3 regions of the Gordonia sp. YC-XJ4 genome follow, and region 1 is predicted to be linked to each of the others. Evidence: riboswitches for the same ligand, from Rfam matches in the RefSeq annotation. Region 1 holds a riboswitch; each other region holds the start of a gene.
What was found. Region 1 has a riboswitch for S-adenosylmethionine ahead of AC5ZH6_RS23120 (aminotransferase class V-fold PLP-dependent enzyme). Riboswitches for the same ligand answer to the same signal wherever they lie in the genome.

Region 1 (2,196 bases):
GGTCTTGCGAATGACGACGTCACATTCCCGAGATTCCCAACGCTCGCAATACCGTCAGCAGCTTCGCGGTGGTCTCGGCGAGTTCGGCATCGGGATCGGAGTCGGCGACGATACCGCCGCCGGCCCACGTGCGAAAGGTTTGTCGGTCGGCGTCGAGTTCGAGGCAACGAATGGTGACCATCCACTCGCCGTCGCCACGCGCGTCGGCCCAGCCGACGGCGCCGGCGTAGAGTCCGCGGGGTTCCTCGTGATCCCGAATGAACTGTGCCGCAGCGTCGGTCGGTGTCCCGCACACCGCCGGGGTGGGGCTCAGGGCGAGGGCCAGGTCGAGTGCGCCGACATCCGGATCGGCGAGGCGGGCGCGGATCGGTGTGGCCAGATGCCACATCTCGCCGGTGGAGAGCAATTGAGGTCGGGTCGCGACGGAAAGCTCCTCGCTGATCGGCGCCAACCGTTCACGCAGATGCTCGACGACGAACGCATGCTCGCGATGGTCTTTTCCCGACGCGGCGAGCTTCTCCCGGGCCTCGCGATCGGCGTCCGGGTCCGACGAGCGTGGAGCCGAACCTGCATACGGATGACAGGTCACCTCGCGGCCACTCTTGTGCAGCAACAACTCCGGGCTCGCGCCGAGGAGCCACGAGTGGCCGCTGTCGACCGCGAACGCATTGTGCTCGGAGTTGCCGTGCGCCAGCGCGCCGAGGAGTTCATCGATCTCTACCGTCGAATCGAGCACCGCACCAACGGTTCTCGCGAGCACCACCTTGTCGAGGTCGCCGGCGTCGATGGCGGCCACCGCTCGCCGCACCCGCTCCCGATGTGTGGGGGCGTCGGGGATCTCGACGAAGTGGGTCAGTGAATGACGGACGGGGGCGCGCCCACCGAGCGCCTGTTCCCGATATAGCCGCGTGGGTGCGAACAGCGCGGCCGGATCTGCGGGGTCGAACGGGAGCGCACCGACCACCGACTCCACCGCACCGGATCGCAGCGCGTCGACGGCGTCGGAGACCGCGGTGAACCGTCGCGCGACGCCCTCGGCGCGAACCACCCCGTGCGGGCGCGACAACACGAACGGAGCAGGCCCCGTTCCCTCATCGTCCACACGTTCGCCGCTCACTCGACCAACCTAGCGCCGGACGGCGTCGGGATTTTGCCCACGCTGAGTGAAAATTGACACCCTCCCGCGTGATAGGCCACCCTTGGTGCAGGTCATGAGTGCCAGTGACAAGCCCCGGCTCGCTGGTCGGCAACCCTCCTCCGCGGTGGGGTGCTCCGGGTGACGACCTGGCCGTGTACCACCCGGACACGGCAAGCGTGGATTCCCAAGGAGATTTTTCGATGACTGCTGTCGTCACCCCCGCATCGATCGCCGCCACCGTGGGCGCAGATCCGTCGTCCATCGAGCCGCTCGCCGAGGTCGTCGGCGCAGGACAACAGGTGCCGCTCGTCGACGGGAGCGAGGTGGCCTACGCCAACCTCGACTATGCGGCGAGCGCCCCCGCCCTGACCGCGGTTGCCGACGCCGTCGCCGCGTCGCTGCACCAGTACGCCAGCGTCCACCGCGGCGCCGGCCATCTGTCCCAGGTCACCACCCGTCGCTACGAGCAGTGCCGGGAGACGGTGCGGCGCTTCGTGCGTGGGCGTGCCGACGACACCGTCGTGTTCACCCGCAACACCACCGACGCGATCAATCTGGCGGCCCACTGCACCCCTGGCGACGTCGTGGTTCTCGACATCGAGCACCACGCCAACCTGCTGCCGTGGGTCTCGCGCGACTCCGGGACGGCCCGCATCGTGACCGCGCGCCCGGGCATCGAGGACACCCTCGTCGCACTCGAATGCGAACTCGCGGCGGCGCCCGCGGCGTTGCTCGCGGTGACCGCGGCCTCCAACGTCACCGGGGAGGTCCTGCCGATCGGACGCATCGCCGCCATCGCGCACCGACACGGCGCGCACATACTCGTCGACGCAGCCCAGCTCGTCGCCCACCGGCCGGTGTCGATGGTCAGCCACGGTATCGACTACCTGGTGTTCTCCGGTCACAAGGTCTACGCGCCGTACGGCGCGGGAGTGCTCATCGGACGGTCGGATTGGCTCGACGCCGCCGACCCCTACCTCGCCGGCGGTGGGGCGTCGGCGCAGGTCAGCGTCGTCGACGGCCCCGACGAGAACTGCGCGGCCACCGCCTGGCACACC
Region 2 (2,196 bases), 2.8 Mb from region 1:
GTCGACTTGATCAGCCCGATCAGCAGATTCACATACGACGGCACGATGGACCGCAGAGCCTGCGGCAATGTGATGCGCAGAAAGTGATAACGACGTGGAATGCCCAGTGCGGCAGCGGCTTCGTGTTGGCCCGCGTCAACCGACAGGATGCCGCCGCGCACGATCTCGGCGGCGAACGCCGCCTCGTGGACGGTGATACCGATGACGGCGATCAGGAACGGGGTGGCGAGATCGGCCTCGGAGAAATGAAACAGTCCCGGGCCGAACGGAACACCGATACTCAGACTCTGGTAGAGCGCCCCGAAGTTGAACAGGATGAGGAGCAGTACGATCAGCGGGATCGATCGAAAGAACCAGACGTAACCCCAGCTGACCGCCGCGAGCACGGGATTGTTCGACAGCCGCATCAGCGCCAGGACGATGCCCACGGCCAGGGCGAGCACCGCACTGTACGCTGCGACCTCCAAGGTGACCCCGAGGCCTTCGAGAATGACAGGGCGAAAGAACCAGTACCCGAACCGATCCCATTGGAAGAACGCGTTGGTGGCCAGGCCGTGGACCAACTGCGCACCGACGATGAGCACGATCGCGGCGAGAACCCACCGGCCGGGATGACGCAGGGGCGCAACGCGTTCGGCGACCGGCGGCGTAGTCGTGCCCGCCGACGACGGGTGCGAGTCCCCCGACGGCGCCGGGTGTGGATCGGCACTCGTGGACGGCGATGGGGCGGACATGGCGGCACTCTCCTCCAACCGGGGAACGGGGCACGCGAGGAGAGGCGTGCCCGACGACACCCCGGGCGTATCCCGCGGGTACCGACGACCACGACGGCACGACGACTCCTCACGAAATCGTTGTGGCCGTTTCCATCACGCTTATCGGGACATTCCCGATCCGGTCGTCACCTGGGGCACCCCACCGCGATGCGAGGGTTGCCGGTCAACCAGCCAGGGCTTGTCGTTGACGCTCATGACCGTCTCGTTCACGCTAATACCGCACGCCGCAGCGGTCAGTATTTACATTCGTCGATGAGTGAAAGTCTCGTGGCGTCGGCGTCGGACACCATAGTCGTCTGACGCTGCGTTATTCGTCTGACGCTGCGTTCCTCAGACCTGCGTTCGTCAGACGCTGCGTTCACCGGCCAGGATCGCCTCGAGGCGCCGGTGGATGTGCGGGGAGAGAAAGGGTGTCACGTCGCCGCCGAGCTTGGCGACCTCTTTCACCAGCGAACTCGAGACGTGCGCGAAGCGCGGATCGGTCAGCAGGAACACGGTCTCGACGTCGGCCAGCTCACGATTCATCTGCGCCATCGGAAGCTCGTAGTCGAAGTCCACCGACGAGCGCAGACCCTTGACGATGGAGTGGATCGCGTTCTCTCTGAGATAGTCGACGAGCAGGCCGGTCCACTGATCCACCCGCACATTGGGCAGATCGGCGCAGTCCTCCCGGATCAGTTCGAGCCGCTCCGGGACCGAGAACAGGCCGCGCTTGTTGGGATTGACGACAACGGTGACCACCAGCTCGTCGAAACACGCGGCAGCCCGCTCGACGACGTAACGGTGGCCGCGCGTGAAGGGATCGAAGGAGCCGGGGATCACCGCACTGGTCATACTCTCCAGAACCTACCCGGCCTCCCCGCCGGTGACTCGCGCGACCTGCACCGTGGTGTCGCCGTAGGACTTGTCGGTGACGACCTCCCAGCCGACTGGCCATCTCGTCGTGGCCCGGCGGCCCCGCTCAAGGACCAGTAGGCCACCGTCGGCGAGCCAACCGCCCGCGCCGAGCGCCGCGAGGTCGCCGTGCACCTCGTCGTCGGTGAATGCATAGGGCGGGTCGGAGAAGATCACATCGAAGCGGCCCGTCACACCTACTCGGGCCGGGACGTCCGCTCGGGCCGGGCCGGCCAGGAACGCCGACACCGGTGCGGTGATCACCCGGCCCACCTCGGCGACGCCGAGCGCCCTCAGGTTGGCGGTGACGACAGCGGTGGCGCGACGACGGTTGTCGACGAACACGGCCGAGGACGCGCCACGGGAGAGTGCTTCGAGGCCCAGCGCACCAGACCCGGCATAGAGGTCGAGGATGGCGGCACCCTCCAGATCGATCCGGGCGTCGAGAATGTTGAACACCGCCTCGCGCACCCGATCGGAGGTGGGCCGGGTCCCGGCGTCGGGAACCTTCAGTGGTCGTCCGCCG
Region 3 (2,196 bases), 3.0 Mb from region 1:
TCGGGTTCCGGACATGGTCAGACCGGGGATGATCCCGACCAGGGTCGCCTCGATCCCCTGTCCCCACAACGTCCCCGACATCCGCGGATCGGAGTAGAGCTCACCCGACACCGTGCGCGCACCGTCGGAATCGGTGGTGGAGATGACGTAGGTGGAGCCGTCGTCCATGGTCACCGGCCGATTCGCACCGATGTCGGTGAGAACGTCGCCGGCCACCCGCGCTCCCTGCGAATAGCCGGCGATGACGATCTTCTTGTCGGCACCGCACTGCTGCTGGTACGCGGCGACGGCCTGCTCCAGGTTGGCCGACCCTTCGGCCTCGCTGGCGTTGTATCCGACCGACCCGAGTGGCCAGATGGTCGCGGAGTACGGGACCTGCTCGATCTCGTAGGCGCCCGCGCCGGAGTACGGACTGTCCGGCAGCTCCTCCCAGTGCGCGCCGTGCCCGGTGTAGCGCTGTTCCATCCCGACGAGATACGAACCGTCGGAATTCCACGTGCCGCCGACGATGAACACCCGACCGGGTTGACTGCACGCCGCCGCCGTTTCCGCCGACGCGACCCCGTGACCCCAGAATGCGGCCGCGATGAGCGCCACACTCGCGGCCCCGACCACTCCGGTCGAGACGCTGCCGCGGAGCGAGGCAAAGGAAGGTGAGAGCCGCATCGGACACGTCCTTGGGCGAGGGAACCGTGACGTGGCAAGGGTAAGCAGACGGCGCGGCCGATTCCGGCGGATCGGTCGAGATCAGGACGGCGATTCGTCCGTCCGGGCGACACCTACCGCGCGCCCGAACCGCACGGACCGTTTCTGTCCAGCACGCAAACCAGGCTGAGCAGGAGGGTTCTCAGCCGACGACGACCGTGTTATATCCTTGTCGCCAGGTCATGAGTATCAGCGTCAAGCCCCGGCTCGCTGATCGGCAACCCTCCAACCGCGGTGGGGTGCTCCGGGTGATGACCGGGTTGTGGGATCGCGACGAGCATCCCCGGCAAGCGCGGGTCCGAAGGTCGGACCCCATCAGGGTCACCACACCCTGCCGACCGCAGAAAGTGATCTATTTTCATGTCTGACGTAGCCAACGACGGTACGGATGCCCAGAACCCAGCCGACAACTGGAGTTTCGAGACCAAGCAGATCCATGTGGGCCAGTCGGCCGACGCCGCCACGAACGCCCGTGCACTGCCGATCTACCAGACCACGTCGTACGTCTTCAACGACACCACCCACGCGGCCAACCTCTTCGGCCTCGCCGAGCCGGGCAACATCTACACCCGCATCATGAACCCCACCCAGGACGCCGTCGAGCAGCGGGTCGCCGCACTCGAGGGCGGTGTCGCGGCACTGCTGGTCGCGTCCGGTCAGGCCGCCGAGACCTACGCCATCCTCAACATCGTGGAGAACGGCGGACACGTCGTGTCGAGCCCGCGTCTGTACGGCGGGACCTACAACCTCTTCCACTACACGCTGCCCAAGCTCGGCATCGAGGTGAGCTTCGTCGAGGATCCCGAGGATCTCGATTCGTGGCAGGCCGCGGTCCGCGACAACACCCGCGCGTTCTACGGCGAGTCGATCTCCAACCCCAACAACGAGATTCTCGACATCGAGGGCATCTCCGAGGTCGCCCATCGCAACGGCGTGCCGCTGATCGTCGACAACACCGTCGCCACCCCGTACCTGCTGAACCCCCTGGCCCATGGCGCCGACATCGTCGTCCATTCGGCGACCAAGTACATCGGCGGGCACGGCACCGCGATCGGCGGCATCATCGTCGACGGCGGCACCTTCGATTGGCGGGTGCAGCGTGATGGTCAGGATCTGTTCCCCGGCTTCACCACCCCCGATCCCAGCTACCACGGTGCGGTGTTCGCCGACCTCGGTGCGCCGGCCTACGCGCTCAAGGCGCGCGTGCAGTTGCTGCGTGACACCGGCGCGGCGATCTCGCCGTTCAACGCCTTCTTGCTCGCCCAGGGACTGGAAACCCTGAGCCTGCGCGTCGAGCGCCACGTCGCCAATGCGCAGCGGGTCGCGGCCTACCTCGCCGATCACGCTCAGGTCGAGTCGGTGGCCTACGCCGGTCTGCAGTCCTCGCCCTGGTATTCCCGTGGTCAGAAGCTCGCGCCCAAGGGGCAGGGCGCGATCATCGGCTTCGAGATCGCCGGTGGCGTCGACGCCGGGAAGCGCTTCGTCGAGGCG

Region 2: linked by a shared signal. The riboswitch ahead of AC5ZH6_RS10525 (amino acid ABC transporter permease) and the one ahead of AC5ZH6_RS23120 (aminotransferase class V-fold PLP-dependent enzyme) in region 1 are both predicted to bind S-adenosylmethionine.
Region 3: linked by a shared signal. The riboswitch ahead of AC5ZH6_RS08845 (bifunctional o-acetylhomoserine/o-acetylserine sulfhydrylase) and the one ahead of AC5ZH6_RS23120 (aminotransferase class V-fold PLP-dependent enzyme) in region 1 are both predicted to bind S-adenosylmethionine.

What each region holds. Positions count from the first base shown of each region.
Region 1 is NZ_CM183447.1:5,198,564-5,200,759, reverse strand. It holds gene AC5ZH6_RS23125 (isochorismate synthase) at 20-1,117, opposite strand; SAM riboswitch class IV at 1,208-1,321, shown strand; gene AC5ZH6_RS23120 (aminotransferase class V-fold PLP-dependent enzyme) at 1,339-2,196, shown strand, end outside.
Region 2 is NZ_CM183447.1:2,384,999-2,387,194, reverse strand. It holds gene AC5ZH6_RS10525 (amino acid ABC transporter permease) at 1-734, opposite strand, end outside; SAM riboswitch class IV at 867-975, opposite strand; gene coaD (pantetheine-phosphate adenylyltransferase) at 1,122-1,610, opposite strand; gene rsmD (16S rRNA (guanine(966)-N(2))-methyltransferase RsmD) at 1,623-2,196, opposite strand, start outside.
Region 3 is NZ_CM183447.1:2,009,384-2,011,579, reverse strand. It holds gene AC5ZH6_RS08850 (cutinase family protein) at 1-666, opposite strand, end outside; SAM riboswitch class IV at 884-1,004, shown strand; gene AC5ZH6_RS08845 (bifunctional o-acetylhomoserine/o-acetylserine sulfhydrylase) at 1,066-2,196, shown strand, end outside.